Regions from separate parts of the Saccharopolyspora sp. 6V genome, predicted to be linked through region 1. Evidence: riboswitches for the same ligand, from Rfam matches in the RefSeq annotation. Region 1 holds a riboswitch; each other region holds the start of a gene.
What was found. A riboswitch is a leader RNA that binds a small molecule or an ion and turns the genes downstream of it on or off. The one in region 1 is predicted to bind cobalamin.
Positions count from the first base shown of each region.

Region 2: it holds a riboswitch for cobalamin, as region 1 does, so the genes downstream of both, metE (5-methyltetrahydropteroyltriglutamate--homocysteine S-methyltransferase) here and cobN (cobaltochelatase subunit CobN) in region 1, are expected to answer to the same signal.
Region 3: it holds a riboswitch for cobalamin, as region 1 does, so the genes downstream of both, LCD35_RS09430 (ribonucleoside-diphosphate reductase subunit alpha) here and cobN (cobaltochelatase subunit CobN) in region 1, are expected to answer to the same signal.

Region 1 is NZ_JAIUKB010000203.1:1,581-7,267, forward strand. Features, by position in the region: gene cobN (cobaltochelatase subunit CobN) at 1-2,173, opposite strand, end outside; cobalamin riboswitch at 2,296-2,428, opposite strand; gene cobG (precorrin-3B synthase) at 2,682-3,902, shown strand; gene LCD35_RS29010 (precorrin-8X methylmutase) at 3,899-4,546, shown strand; gene LCD35_RS29015 (precorrin-2 C(20)-methyltransferase) at 4,555-5,687, shown strand, end outside.
Region 2 is NZ_JAIUKB010000048.1:116-3,701, reverse strand. Features, by position in the region: gene LCD35_RS10640 (VCBS repeat-containing protein) at 96-743, opposite strand; cobalamin riboswitch at 929-1,170, shown strand; gene metE (5-methyltetrahydropteroyltriglutamate--homocysteine S-methyltransferase) at 1,300-3,586, shown strand, end outside.
Region 3 is NZ_JAIUKB010000040.1:29,375-35,061, forward strand. Features, by position in the region: gene LCD35_RS09430 (ribonucleoside-diphosphate reductase subunit alpha) at 1-1,655, opposite strand, end outside; cobalamin riboswitch at 1,777-2,001, opposite strand; gene LCD35_RS09435 (bifunctional UDP-sugar hydrolase/5'-nucleotidase) at 2,220-3,929, shown strand; gene LCD35_RS09440 (helix-turn-helix transcriptional regulator) at 4,031-5,398, opposite strand; gene LCD35_RS09445 (DeoR/GlpR family DNA-binding transcription regulator) at 5,605-5,687, shown strand, end outside.

The DNA of each region.
Region 1 (5,687 bases):
CGTGCGCGGAGGTCTCCACGTCGTCCACGGTGCCGCGGGCGACGCTGCCGTCCTCCAGCATGCCCAGCGCCTCGCGCAGGCCGGGCAGCGCACCGCTCTGCCCGCCCCACACCTGGCGGGCGCGCAGCATCGCCAGCACCAGGTTCACCCGCGCCTCCCCGGTCGGGGCGGCGCCGAGGACGTGCAGGCCGTCGCGGATCTGCGCGTCCTTGATCTCGCACAGCCAGCCGTCGACGTGCAGCAGCATGTCGTCGAACTCGGCCTCGTGCGGGCGCTCGTCCAGGCCGAGGTCGTGGTCGAGCTTCGCGGCTTGCATCAACGTCCAGATCTGGCTGCGGATCGCGGGCAGCTTCGCCGGGTCCATCGCCGAGATCTGCGCGTGCTCGTCGAGCAGCTGCTCCAGCTTCGCGATGTCGCCGTAGCTCTCCGCGCGCGCCATCGGCGGCACCAGGTGGTCCACCAGCGTCGCGTGCACCCGGCGCTTCGCCTGGGTGCCCTCGCCCGGGTCGTTGACCAGGAACGGGTACACCAGCGGCAGGTCGGCCAGCGCCGCGTCCGGTGCGCAGGACGCCGACATGCCCGCGGTCTTGCCGGGCAGCCACTCCAGGTTGCCGTGCTTGCCGAGGTGCACCATCGCGTGCGCGCCGAACTCGTCGGTCATCCAGCGGTAGGCGGCCAGGTAGTGGTGGCTCGGCGGCAGGTCCGGGTCGTGGTAGATCGCGATCGGGTTCTCGCCGAACCCGCGCGGCGGCTGCACGACCACGACCACGTTCCCGGCGCGCAGCGCGGCCACCACGATCTCGCCGTCCGGGTCGTGCGAGCGGTCCACGAACTGCTCGCCCGGCGGCGGGCCCCAGTGCTGCTCGACGCTCTCCCGCAGGTCCTGCGGCAGCGTGGCGAACCAGTCGGCGTAGCGCTTCGCGGGGATGCGCACCGGGTTGCCGGACAGCTGCTCCTCGGTCAGCCAGTCCGGGTCCTGGCCACCGGCGGCGATCAGCGCGTGCACCAGCGCGTCGCCGTCCTGCGCGGCCACGCCGGGCAGCGCGTCCGGGCCGTCCGCCGGGCCGATGTCGTAGCCGGCCTCGCGCAGCCGCCGCAGCAGGCCCACCGCGCTCGCCGGGGTGTCCAGGCCGACGGCGTTGCCGATCCGGGAGTGCTTCGTCGGGTACGCCGAGAGCATCAGCACCAGCCGCTTGTCCGCGGCGGGCACGTGCCGCAGCCGCGCGTGCTTCACCGCGATCCCGGCGACGCGGGCCGCGCGCTCCGGGTCGGCGACGTACACCGGGAGGCCCTCGGCGTCGTTCTCCTTGAACGAGAACGGCACCGTGATCAGGCGGCCGTCGAACTCGGGCACCGCGACCTGGGTGGCCATGTCCAGCGGGGACAGGCCCTCGTCGTTGTCCTCCCACGCCTCGCGGCTGGAGGTCAGGGTGAGGCCCTGCAGGATCGGCACGTCCAGCGCGGCGAGCGCGCCCACGTCCCACGCCTCGTCGTCGCCACCGGCGGAGGCCGTCGCGGGCTTCGTGCCGCCCGCGGCCAGCACCGTCACGATCAGCGCGTCCGCCTCGCGCAACGTGTCCAGCAGGCCCGCTTCGGGGGCGCGCAGCGAGGCGCAGAACACCGGCAGCGCCTGGCCGCCCGCGTCCTCGATCGCCTCGGACAGGGCGTGCGCGAACGCGGTGTTGCCCGCCATGTGGTGCGCGCGGTAGTAGAGCACCGCGACCTTCGGGCCTTCGGTCCGGCGCGGGGTGCGCTCCAGCAGGCCCCACTTCGGCGTCTCCACCGGCGGTTCGAAGCCGTGGCCGGTGAGCAGCACCGTGTCGGACAGGAAGTTGAACAGCTGCGCCAGGTTCTCCGGCCCGCCCTGCGCGAGGTAGCCGTGCGCCTGCGAGCAGACGCCGCCGGGCACCGTGGAGCACTCCATCAGCTCGGCGTCCGGGGCCTGCTCACCGCCGAGCACCACGACCGGGCGCGGTCCGGCGAGCAGCGCGTCCAAGCCCTCCTCCCACGCGCGGCGGCCGCCGAGCAGCCGCACCACCACGAGGTCGGCGCCCTCCAGCAGCGGCGGCAGGTCGTCCACGCCGAGCCGAGCCGGGTTGCCGAGGCGGAAGTCCGCACCGCTGGCGCGTGCGCTGAGCAGATCGGTGTCCGATGTGGACAGCAGCAGGATCATGCGGCACGCTCCCGGCTGAGCAGGGACGCGGGCGTGCGGACAGGACGCATGGTCAACCTTCCTCGGGGTCCTCGCCCCGGAGTCGTCGGCACCCGGTGTGGCACCGGGCGGTGGCGGCGCCGGAGTGTCCTGGCTCCCGGATCGGCGCTCGCTCCGGCCTTCCCACCCGCGCGGCGCGCGGGCAGTGGCCTCGTACTCGGAGTCCGCTCCCCGGTGACAGTGGCGGGACCGCGCCGGACTCGCACCGGCTTCCTCCGCACGTCGCCGCCGACAACTCTCCGCAACGGGGCGATCGTTCGTCAAGTGGCCGATCGTGCGCACGCGGGAGAGATCCCGCACTCGGCCGGTCCGGCCGCCCGGTGAGGCGCATCGCGTTTTGCGGACGCGATCCGGGCGGGACGTAGTATCGACGGTCGCCGGTGCGCCCCCGAGTCCGCGCACCCCGGACAGCGGCGCCGTGCGCTGCGAGTTCCGGACCAGACCACGATCGACGAGAGCGGGGACGAGCGTGCCGCGACGAGCCGGACCCGACGCGTGCCCCGGCGCGCTGCGGGTGCACGAGGCCGCCGACGGGGGACTGGCCCGCGTCCGGGTGCCCGGCGGGCGGCTCGCGGCGCGGCAGGTGCGGGCGCTGGCGACCGCGGCCGCGCTGGGTGACGGCGGCTGGGAACTCACCTCGCGGGCGAACGTCCAGGTCCGCGGCCTGTCCGCGGCGGCGGTGCCGGAGTTCGCCGACCTGCTCGGCGCGGCCGGACTGCTGCCGTCGCCGACGCACGAGCGGGTGCGCAACGTCGTCGCCTCGCCGCGCACCCGCCCGGGGGCGCTGGACGTGCGCGCGGTGGCGGTGGAACTGGACGAGCGGCTGCGCGCCGACCCGGAGCTGGCGGAGCTGCCCGGCCGGTTCCTGTTCACCGCGGACGACGGCGGCGGCGAGGTGACCGCGCTGGGCGCGGACGTCGCGCTGCACCCGGCGGACGGCTCGGTTGCGGTGCTGCTCGCCGGGGCCGACCTCGGGCTGCGGGTGCCCGCGGCCGACGCGGCCCGCGCCGCGGTGCTCGCGGCCGCCGCGTTCCTCGCGGAGCGGGACCGGCTGGGTGCGGAGAGCTGGCGGCTCGCGGAACTGCCCGGCGGCGCGGAGCGGATCGCCGGCCGCGTCCGGGAGGAATTCCCCTGCACCCCGGCGGAATCCGTGGTCACGCCCGGTGATCCGGTGCGCACGCACGCCGAGCTGGGCGTGCTGGCCCGCGACGACGACCGGGTCGACCTCGCCCTCGGCGCACCGCTGGGACGGCTGGACGCCGCGCAGATCGCGGTGCTCGCCGCGCAGACCGAAGAGATCGCCGCCCGGACCGCCGCACCGCACCCGCTGCGGCTCACGCCGTGGCGCGCGCTGCTGCTCACCGACGTCCCCGCGGCCGAGGCGCCGCGCAGGCTCGCCGAGCTGGCCGCCGCCGGGTTCCTCACCGACTCGGGCGCGCCGCTGGCCGGGGTGACCGCCTGCACGGGCAGCCCCGGCTGCGCGAAGTCCCTCGCCGACGTGCGCGCCGACGCGCTGCGCACCACCCGGCCCGGCCCGCTGCCGGTGCACTGGGCGGGTTGCGCGCGCCGCTGCGGCCGACCGGCCGGGCCAGGAGTGGAAGTGCTGGCCACCGAGGCCGGCTACGAGGTCGGCGGCCGTGCCGCCGGCGATACGTCCGCCGCGCTCGACGCGGCACGGAGGGCAGTGTGAACACCGCAGACAGCACCGGCGGCTACGAGTACGTGCGCGACGGCGCGGAGATCTACCGCCGTTCGTTCGCCACGATCCGCGCTGAAGCGGAACTCGACGGCATGCCACCGGAAGTCGCCCAGGTCGCCGTCCGCATGATCCACGCCTGCGGCATGGTGGACCTGGTCCGCGACATCGCCTGGTCGCCGCGCGCGGTGCTCGCCGCCCGCGAGGCGCTGCGCGGTGGCGCACCGGTGTTCTGCGACGCCGCCATGGTCGCCGCGGGCGTCACCCGGGGCAGGCTGCCCGCCGACAACGACATCCTCTGCACCCTCGGTGACGAGCGGGTCCTCGGCCTCGCCGCGGAACTCGGCACGACCCGCAGTGCGGCCGCGATGGAGCTGTGGCGGGACCGGCTGGACGGGTCCGTGGTGGCCGTCGGCAACGCGCCGACCGCGCTGTTCCGGCTGCTGGAGATGGTCGACGCGGGCGCGGGCAGGCCCGCCGCCGTGCTCGGGCTGCCCGTCGGGTTCATCGGCGCCGCCGAATCGAAGCAGGCCCTGGCCGACCACCCGGCGCTGGAGCACCTGGTGGTGCACGGCCGCCGCGGCGGCAGCGCGATGGCCGTGGCCGCCATCAACGCGATCGCGAGCGAACAGGAGTGAGCAGCACCGTGGAGCAGGCAGGCAGGTTGTTCGGCGTCGGGCTCGGCCCGGGAGATCCGGAGCTGGTGACGGTCAAGGCCGCCCGGCTGATCGGCGAAGCCGACGTGATCGCCTACCACAGCGCCCGGCACGGCCGCAGCATCGCGCGTTCCGTCGCCGCCCCGTACCTGCGGGACGGCCAGGTCGAGGAACCGCTGGTGTACCCGGTGACGACCGAGACCACCGACCACCCGGGCGGCTACCAGGGCGCCATCGACGAGTTCTACGCCGACGCGGCCGAACGCCTCGCCGCGCACCTGGCCGCGGGCCGCACCGTGGCGCTGCTGTGCGAGGGCGACCCGTTCTTCTACGGCTCCTACATGCACATGCACAAGCGGCTGGTGGGCCGGTTCGAGGTGGCCGCGATCCCCGGCGTGACCTCGGTGAGCGGGGCGGCGGCGATGCTCGGCAGGCCGCTGGCGGAACGCGACGAGGTGCTGACGGTGCTGCCCGGCACGCTCGACCCGGACGTGCTCGCCGAGAAGCTGGCGGGCACCGACGCGGCGGCGGTCATGAAGCTGGGCCGCACCTTCGACGGGGTGAAGGCGGCGTTCGAGAAGGCGGGCCGGCTCGACGAGGCCTACTTCGTGGAGCGCGCCACCACCGACCGGCAGCGGTTGCTGCCGCTGGGCGAGGTGGATCCGGCGTCGGTGCCGTACTTCTCGCTGGCGCTGCTGCCGAGCCCGGTGAACGCGGACAGCCCGCTGAACCTGACCGACGCGTCCGGGGTACCCGTTTCCGCTGCGGCGCAACGGGAAACTCCCGAGCCCGCGCCGACGGCGAGCACCGGCGAGGTCGTGGTCGTCGGCCTCGGCCCGGCCGGTCCGCAGTGGACCACGCCGGAGGCGCACACCGCCGTCGCCGCCGCCGACGACCTCGTCGGCTACGGCCCCTACCTGGACCGGTTGCCGACGAACCCGCGGCAGCGCAAGCACGCCTCGGACAACCGGGTGGAGGCCGAGCGCGCCGAGTTCGCCCTGGACCTGGCGCGGCGCGGATCCCGCGTCGTCGTGGTGTCCTCGGGCGATCCGGGCGTGTTCGCGATGGCCAGCGCCGTGCTGGAGGTCGCCACCGAGGAGCGGTTCGCGGAGGTGCCGGTGCG
Region 2 (3,586 bases), on a different contig from region 1:
CCGCCCCGGCCCCCGGCCCCCCCCCCGCGCCCCCCCGGGCGGGGGGCGCCCGCCCGCCCCCCCCCCCCCCCCCCCCCCCCCCCCACGGCTCCCCCTCAGGAGCAGGATTCGGGCTGCACCCGCAGCACGTCGTCGTCCTTGCCGACACCGGTGAACGAGTAGTCGTCGACCGGCGTGGCCACGCCGTCGCGCACCTCGTAGGCGACCCGGGAACCGTCGTAGGAGGGCTCCGTCGTCTGGCTCTCGTTCGACGCGGCCAAGGTGATCAGGACCCGGCCGTCCGAGCCCGCGGGCGCGCACTCGTAGCCGAGGCGGGCACCGATCCCGCCGCCTTCGTTGATCTTCAGCGGCTCGCCGTCCTGCGTCTTCAGCTCGCGCGGCGCGCCATCGGCACCCAGGTCCCACACGCTGAACCAGGTGGTGTTCGCGCCGACGGACTCCGTCACCAGCAGTTCCTGCCTGCCGTCGCCGTTCACGTCCAGCACCCGCATCGGCTGGGTGCCGAAGGACGGGTCGCCGGTCAGCACGGCCTCGGTCGTACGACCGTCCACAGTGAACTTGAGCGACTGCTTCGCCCCGTCCCCGATGGCGGACAGCTGCGCGGTGTCCGGAGTTCCGTCCCCGTTCAAGTCCACAACGGACGTCTCGCTCGAGTCAGCGGCGGCGATCCCTGCCGGCACCAGCGCCATCGCCGCCACGGCCAGCGCACCGATGCCCACACCCGCCCGAATACCGCTCTTCACCACAGCCGGTTCCTCCCGATCGCTTCGTCGCACCGGGACGGAAGAAATCCGTCCCGCCCCCTCACCTGTTCACAAGACGCACCACCGCGCGGCAGGTTGCCCGCGGCTCGAAAAACCTTCCGGCGGTCGTCGCGGCGCCCGGGTGATCCGGACGGCAGGGCCTTGTCTTCCCGCCAGAAGCAAGTAGCCTCCGAAGTGCTGGTGGTTCGCACAGCCCTGCGAAAGCGGGGGTGCGCGAGGCAAGAGGGAACCCGGTGGAAATCCGGGACTGCCCCGCAGCGGTGAGTGGGAACGAACGCCGTCACCGGTCGCCACGACCGGTCACAGCACTGAGCGCGAGCTCGGGAAGCGACGGCCAGTAGAAGACCCCGGTTCCACCGGGAAGCGCCCACGAGTCCGAAGACCTGCCGCCGGTGCGCGCGTCCTGCGTGACGCGCGCTGTTGCGAGGTCTCGCGGGAAGACCTGGACGAACGAGCCGCCGCGTGCGGCCACGTGTGCCCGGATCCTGCCCGCTCGACCTCGCAGAACTGCCGTCCAGCTCGCGAGGAGAGAGCGTTGACCAGCACAATCGGATCCACCGTGCTCGGGTTCCCCCGGATCGGTCCGAACCGGGAACTCAAGCGGGCGTTGGAGAGCTACTGGAAGTCCCGCACCGGCGAAGCGGAACTGCGCGAAGTCGCGCGCACGCTGCGCACCGACACGTGGCGTTCGCTGCGCGACGCCGGGCTGGACTCGGTGCCGGGAAACACCTTTTCCTACTACGACCAGGTCCTCGACGCCGCCGTCACCTTCGGCGCGGTCCCGCCGCGCTTCGCCGAACTGGGCCTGAACCCGCTCGACACGTACTTCGCGATGGCCCGCGGCGTGGAATCCGCGCCACCGCTGGAGATGACGAAGTGGTTCGACACCAACTACCACTACATCGTCCCGGAGATCGGCCCGGACACCGAGTTCCGGCTGTCCGACCAGACCGTCGTCGACCAGTACCACGAGGCCGCTGAGCTGGGCATCAAGACCCGCCCGGTCGTCGTCGGACCGCTGACGTTCCTGCTGCTGTCCAAACCGCAGGACGGCGCGCCCGCCTCGTTCCGCCCGCTGGACAAGGTCGACGAGCTCGTCACCGCCTACGCCGAACTGCTCGGCGAGCTGCACCGGGCCGGGGTCGAATGGGTGCAGCTGGACGAGCCCGCGTTCACCGCGGACCGCTCGCAGGCCGACCTGGACGCGCTGCGCGCCGCCTACCAGCGGCTCGGCGAGCTCTCGGAACGGCCGAAGATCCTGGTCGCGTCCTACTTCGGCGACCTCGGGGACGCGCTGGGCGTGCTCGCCTCCTCCCCCGTCGAAGCCGTCGGCGTGGACCTCGTCGCCGGGCAGCGCACCGTGGACGAACTCCCGTCGGTGCCCGGGCTGCGGGAGAAGACGCTCGTCGCGGGCCTCGTCGACGGGCGCAACATCTGGCGCACCGACCTGGACAAGGCGCTCACCACCGCCGCCACCCTGCTCGGCCTCGCCGGGGAGGTCGCCGTCAGCACCTCCTGCTCGCTGCTGCACGTGCCCTACGACGTCGACGCGGAAACCGACCTCGACCCGCAGGTCGCGTCCTGGCTGGCGTTCGCCGCGCAGAAGGTCGGCGAGGTCGTCGTCCTCGACCGCGCGCTGCACCAGGGCCGCGACACCGTCGCCGAGCAGCTCGACGACGCGCGGCGGCGCATCGCCGACCGCGCCGGAGCCGACCGGGTGCGCAACAACCGGGTGCAGGCGCGGCTCACCTCGCTCAAACCCGAGCACGCCCAGCGCGGTGACTACGCGAACCGGCTCGCCGCACAGCGCAAGTCGCTGCGGCTGCCGCCGCTGCCGACGACCACCATCGGCTCGTTCCCGCAGACCACCGACGTGCGCAAGGCCCGCGCCGCGTTGCGCTCCGGAAGCATCGACCACGCCACCTACAAGCAGCGGATGCGCGACGAGATCGAACGCGTCATCCGGCTGCAGGAAGACCTCGGACTCGACGTGCTCGTGCACGGCGAACCCGAGCGCAACGACATGGTGCAGTACTTCTCGGAACACATGGACGGGTTCGCCAGCACGCACAACGGCTGGGTGCAGTCCTACGGTTCGCGCTGCGTCCGGCCACCGATCCTCTACGGCGACGTGTCCCGGCCCGAGCCGATCACCGTGGAATGGGCCAAGTACGCGCAGAAACTCACCGCCAAGCCGGTGAAGGGCATGCTGACCGGGCCCGTCACCATCCTCGCCTGGTCCTTCGTGCGCGACGACCAGCCGCTCGGCATCACCGCCGAGCAGGTCGCGCTCGCCATCCGGGACGAGGTCAAGGACCTGGAGAACGCGGGCATCCGGGTGATCCAGGTCGACGAGCCCGCGCTGCGCGAACTGCTGCCGCTGCGCTCCTCGCAGCACCAGGAGTACCTGGACTGGGCGGTGCGCTCGTTCCGGCTCGCCACCTCCGGGATCGCCGAATCCACCCAGATCCACACCCACCTGTGCTATTCGGAGTTCGGCGACGTCATCAACGCCATCGTCGACCTGGACGCCGACGTCACCAGCATCGAAGCCGCCCGGTCCCGGATGGAGGTCCTGGACGACCTCAACGCCGTCGGGTTCGGCCGCGGCGTCGGACCCGGTGTGTACGACATCCACTCGCCCCGGGTCCCGGAAGCCGGGGAGGTCACCGACCTGCTGAAGGCCGCGCTCGCCGCGGTGCCCGCCGAGCGGCTGTGGGTGAACCCCGACTGCGGCCTCAAGACCCGCGGCTACGCCGAGGTCGAGACCGCGCTCAAGAACGTGATCAGCGCTACGGCGGCCGTGCGCCCGGCTGCCGGCT
Region 3 (5,687 bases), on a different contig from region 1:
TTGAAGGTGATCCACGGATGCCCGGTCTCGAACAGCATCGTCAGCATCCGGCGCCACAGGTCCACCGCGCGGACCTGGCGGAACACCTTCAGCTCACCGCGCTCGGCGGCCGCCTCGTACTCCCGGTAGCGCTGCGCGAACGCGGTGCCGTACAGGTCGTGCAGGTCCGGCACCTCGTCCGGGGAGAACAGGGTCCACGGCTCGTCGGCCTCCACCCGGCGCAGGAACTCGTCCGGCACCCAGTTCGCCGTGTTCATGTCGTGCGTGCGCCGCCGGTCGTCCCCGGTGTTCTTGCGCAGGTCGAGGAATTCCTCGACGTCCACGTGCCAGGTCTCCAGGTACGCGCACACCGCGCCCTTGCGCTTGCCGCCCTGGTTCACCGCGACCGCCGTGTCGTTGGCGATCTTCAGGAACGGCACCACGCCCTGCGAGGAACCGTTGGTCCCCTTGATGTGCGCGCCCGTGCCCCGCACCGGGGTCCAGTCGTTGCCGAGCCCGCCCGCGTACTTCGACAGCAGCGCGTTGTTGCTGATGCCGTGGAAGATCCCGTGCAGGTCGTCGTCCACAGTGGTCAGGAAGCAGGACGACAGCTGCGGGCGGGTGGTGCCCGCGTTGAACAGCGTCGGCGTCGAGCACATGAAGTCGAACGAGGAGATCAGGTCGTAGAACTCGATCGCCCGCGCCTCCCGGTCGTCCTCGCGCAGCGCCACGCCCATCGCGACCCGCATGAAGAACGCCTGCGGCAGCTCGAACCGCACCCCGTCCTCGTGCAGCAGGTACCGGTCGTAGAGCGTCTGCAGGCCGAGGAAGCCGAACGCGATGTCCCGGTCCGCGTCCAGCGCCGCGCCCAGCCGCTCCAGGTCGAAGCGGGCCAGCTCCGGGTCCAGCTGCTCCAGCTCGATGCCGCGGCGCACGTAGTCGGCGAAGTAACCGGCGTAGCGGTCCCGCATCTGCACCTGGTCGGCCTCGGCCGGCTCGCCCGCGACGAAGCTCAGCGCCTCCCGACGCAGCTTGTCCAGCAGCAGCCGCGAGGTCACCAGCGAGTAGTTCGGCTCCGCCTCCACGAAGGTGCGCGCCGCCATCGTCAGCGACTCGGCCAGCTCCGCGGAGCTGATGCCGTCGTAGACGTTGCGCCGCACCTCGCGCAGCACCTGGTCGGCGTGCACGTCGTCGAGGTCCGAGCAGGCCTGCTCGACGACGGTCGACACCCGCTCCCAGTCCAGCGGCACCCGGGTGCCGTCCGGCGCGGTCATCTCCAGGCGGGGAGCGGCGTCCTCGACGGGAGCCACCTCGGCCTCGCGGGCCTGCGCGTGCTCCTCCCGGTAGAGCACGTAGGCGCGGGCGACACCGTGGTGCCCGCCGCGCATCAGCGCCAGCTCCACCATGTCCTGGATCTGCTCGATGTGCACCAGGCCTTCGGTACCCGCGTGGCGCAGCACGCCCTGCGCCGCCTGCTCCGTCAACTCCGCGACGATCTGGTGCAACCGCGACGACGATGCGGCCGAATCCCCCTCGGCCGCCAGGAACGCCTTGGTCAACGCCACGGAGATCTTCGTTTCGTCCCAACCGGAAACGGTCCCGTCGCGCCGCAGCACCCGCACTCCTGCCGGTACCACCGCGGTCGCTGCTGACGGCCGGGTCGTGGACTCGGTCACTGGCTCTCTCCTCGCAAGCTCGGACACCTGCCCGGAACTCCTCGGAACGCGCCAGGACCCGCGGCGCGCACGGCACCGCTCGTCCCACGACCCTCCCGCGAGGTCCCGGACGGCGCGCACCCCTCGTGCGCGCACCGATGGCAGGTCTTCGGACTCACGGGCGACCGGTGCTCGGCACCGGGCCTACTGGCCGTCGCTTCCCGGACGCCGAGCGTCCAGTGCTGCACCACCGGGAGGTGGTGACGGCGGTCGTTCCCGTTCACCGCTGCGGGGCAGTCCCGGATTCGCACCGGGTTCCCTGTTGTCACGCCGGGCGGACCGGCGAACCATCAGCGGGCGCCACACTACATCTTGGGTTCGGCGGTGATCCGGACCCCATCATCATCGGCGTGGCGGTGCCGGTGCGGAGGCGCTCGGTAGCCGTCCGCGCACTCCTCGGCCGCATCCTGCCCGGCCGCGGGCGGCTCCGCACGACCGCGAGGTGTGACGCGGAATCGGTGGTGGTCGGCAGCGGGTCCGGGCAGACTGCCTCCCGAGATCACCACCTGGGAGGAAGACCGAACCATGCGTGCCCACCGCGTGCGACGCGGACTCGCCGTCGCCGCCACCGCACTGGCCACCGCGGCCACGGCCACCGGGGCCACCGCCGGCGCCGCGCCGCAGGACCCGCCCGCGACCACCGACGTCCGGCTGATCACCTTCAACGACCTGCACGGCAACCTCGAACCGCCCACCGGGTCCTCCGGGCAGATCGAGCTCGACGACGGCCGGACCGTCGACGCCGGCGGCGCCGCCTACCTCGCCACCCACCTGCAGCGGCTGCGCGACGAGGTGCCGAACTCGCTGGTCTTCTCGACCGGCGACAGCGTCGGCGCCTCGCCGGTGAACTCCGCGCTGTTCCACGACGAACCCACCGTCGACTTCCTCAACTCGCAGGACGTGCGCGGCCACGTCGTCGGCAACCACGAGTTCGACGAGGGCTACCAGGAACTCCAACGGCTGCAGACCGGCGGCTGCCACCCGCAGGACGGTTGCGAGTTCCGGGATTCCTTCGCCGGCGCGGACTTCCCGTACCTCGGCGCCAACGTCACCTTCGAGGACGGCGGTGCCCCCGCGCTGCTGCCGTTCACCGTGCAGGTCTCCGGCGGGGTGCCGATCGGCGTGATCGGCGCGACCCTGCAGGACCTGCCCGACGTGGTCAGCCCCGAAGCGGTGCGCGGACTCCGGTTCGGCGACGAGGTCGAAGCCATCGACCGCACCTCCGACGCGCTGGAGCGCTTCGGCGTCAAGGCGCAGGTCGTGCTGCTGCACCAGGGCGACGAAGCCGACGGCGGCGGCCCGAACTCCTGCCAGGTCACCCCCGGCGGCCCCGCGAGCCGCATCGCGGAACAGGTCTCCCCGCAGGTCGACGCCGTGTTCAGCGCGCACAGCCACCAGCAGTACACCTGCACCGCCACCGACCCGGCGGGCGACCCGCGTCCCCTCGTGCAAGGCGCCTCCTACGGCAGGCTGCTGTCGGTGCTGGACCTGCGCGTCGACCGCGACACCCGCGAAGTGGTGCGGGAGAGCAGCACCGCGCGCAACGAGGTCGTCACCCGCGACGTCGAACCCGACGCCGAGACGGCCGCGCTCGTCGAGGAAGCCCGCGCGAAGGCGGCGCCGATCGCGAACCGCGCCGTCGGCACCGCCACCGGCGACCTGCTGAAGACCCCGGCGCCGTCCGGGGAATCCGGCCTCGGCAGCGTCATCGCCGACGCGCAGCTCGCCGCCACCCGCGACACGGGGGCGCAGCTCGCGCTGACCAACCCCGGCGGGGTGCGCGCCGACCTGCCGCACGCCTCTTCCCCGGCGGGCGAAGGCGACGGCGTCATCACCTACGGCGAAGCGTTCGCGGTGCAGCCCTTCGGCAACACCATGCAGACCATGACCCTCACCGGCGCGCAGCTGCGGGACGTGCTGGAGCAGCAGTGGAGCCCGGAGGGCGAGAACGTGCTGCAGGTGTCGGCGGACCTGCACTACGAGTACTCGCGGTCCGCGCCCATCGGGTCGAAGGTCTCCGGGCTCACCCTCGACGGCGCACCGGTGGACCCGGCCGCGCCGTACCGGGTGGCGGTGAACAACTTCCTCGCCGGCGGCGGGGACGGGTTCAGCGGCTTCACCGAGGGCACCGACGTCGCGGGCGGGCCGGTGGACCTGGACGCGCTGCTGGGCTACCTGGCGGAGCACCCCGACGTGGTGCCGCCGGCGCCGGACCGCATCACCGCGAAGGACTGAGCCGGGGTCCCGGCGGCGCACCCCGTGCCGCCGGGATCTCCTTTCGCACGGCCACTTCCTCCCGCCGCGCCCGGCCGCGCCGACGGAGGTCCGCCGCACCGTCAGCGGGGGACCGGCCGGGGTGCGATGACACCGTCGATGCCGAGCGCCAGCTCCTCCGCGCAGTCGCGCCAGGCGTGGCGCGAGCCCACCAGCTCCGCGCAGCGGCGGCGCAGCCCGGCGAGCCTGCCGCGCAGCCGGGCGCTGCGCACCCCGCCGGCCAGCAGCACCGCCCGGCGCCCGTGCCGCACCGCCGACGCGTGGTCGCCGAGCGCGAACTTCGCCTCCGCCAGGCTCGCCAGCTCGAACACCGCGGACCGCACCTCCCCGGGCGCGCGGGCGGCCACCGCGCGGGACAGGTGCAGCGCCGCGGATTCGTGCTCGCCCACCACCAGCTGCACCGAGCCGGTCAAGCCCAGCACGTCCGCTTCCCCGAACCAGCGGAACATCGGGTAGTCGGCCTCGATCTCGGCGGTGGCGTGCAGCGCGCGCCCCTGGTCGAGCATCCGCCGCACCGAGCCGCGGCGTTCGCCGCGCGCCGCGGCCCACGCCGAGTTCAGCTGCAGCACCGAGCTCACCAGCGGCGAGGCCTCGGCCCGGATCGACCCCAGCTGGAACAGCTTCAGCGCCGAGTTCGGATCGCCGAAGTCCAGTTCGGCGCGCCCCGCCGCGTACAGCGTCCGCGCGATCGCCAGCGGATCCGCCCCGTCCCGGCCGAAGTCCAGCGCCCGCCCGTAGTGCGCGTTCCCGCTGGCGAGCAGCCCGTTCTCCACCGCCGTCCAGCCCGCGGTGGCGTGCAGCTTGCACAGCGCGCCCAGCAGGTCGCTGCGCACCGCCTCGCTCATCGAGGCCTCCAGCATCCGCTCGGCGCGCCGGGCGGCGGCCGCGACGGTGCCGTACTGGCCGACCCCGCCGTAGCGCTGGTCTATCTGCCGCAGCGAACCCATCAACACGTCGAGCGCCGCGACGTCGGAGCTGCCGACCCGGCCCGGCGGGGTCGGCGGCAGCTCGGCGAACCGGCGCAGCTCGGCGGCGAACAGGTCGGCGGAGCCGGACACGTCGACCTCCGCGCCCAGCACCAGCGAACCGGCGTAGGACAGGAAGCGGCGGCGCTTCGCCTTCTCGTCCTCCTCGACGGGCGGATCGGTGCCCTCCGCGGCCGGGTCCGGTTCCCCGGCCATGCCCATCCAGCCGCGCGGTATCCCGAGCCCGGTGGCTATCCGGGCCAGCAACTCGTAGCTGCGCACGGCGCGGCCGTTGAGCACGTCGCTGACCTCGCTCTGGGCCTGCCCGGTGAGCTGGGCGATGCGGCTCTGCGAGACGCCGTGCTCGCGCAGCACCCGGTAGACCGTGCCGATGTCGCGCACCGCCAGGGCGTCGCGGACTTCCGCGCTCCGCCAGACCGCCGGCGGAATGTCCTCTGTTGACACCAGGCCACCGTATACTGAAAGTGATCAATTGAGTGCGGAGAGTGAAAAGATCACCGGATCGGAGCGCCGGTGGACGGCAACCGGCGGTCGTTCCGCCGAATGCCACTCGAAGCAACACGAAACAACATCCCGCCATTGTGCCGCGCTGATCGTCGCCGGTAGCCTCGCCGGGCGGGGACTTCACGGGGGCGGGAAGCGAGACGCGGATGTACGCCGAGGAACGGCACTGGGCGATCTTGGAGCTGGCGCGGAAGGAAGGCCGGGTCGACGTGGCGGCGCTCGCATCGCG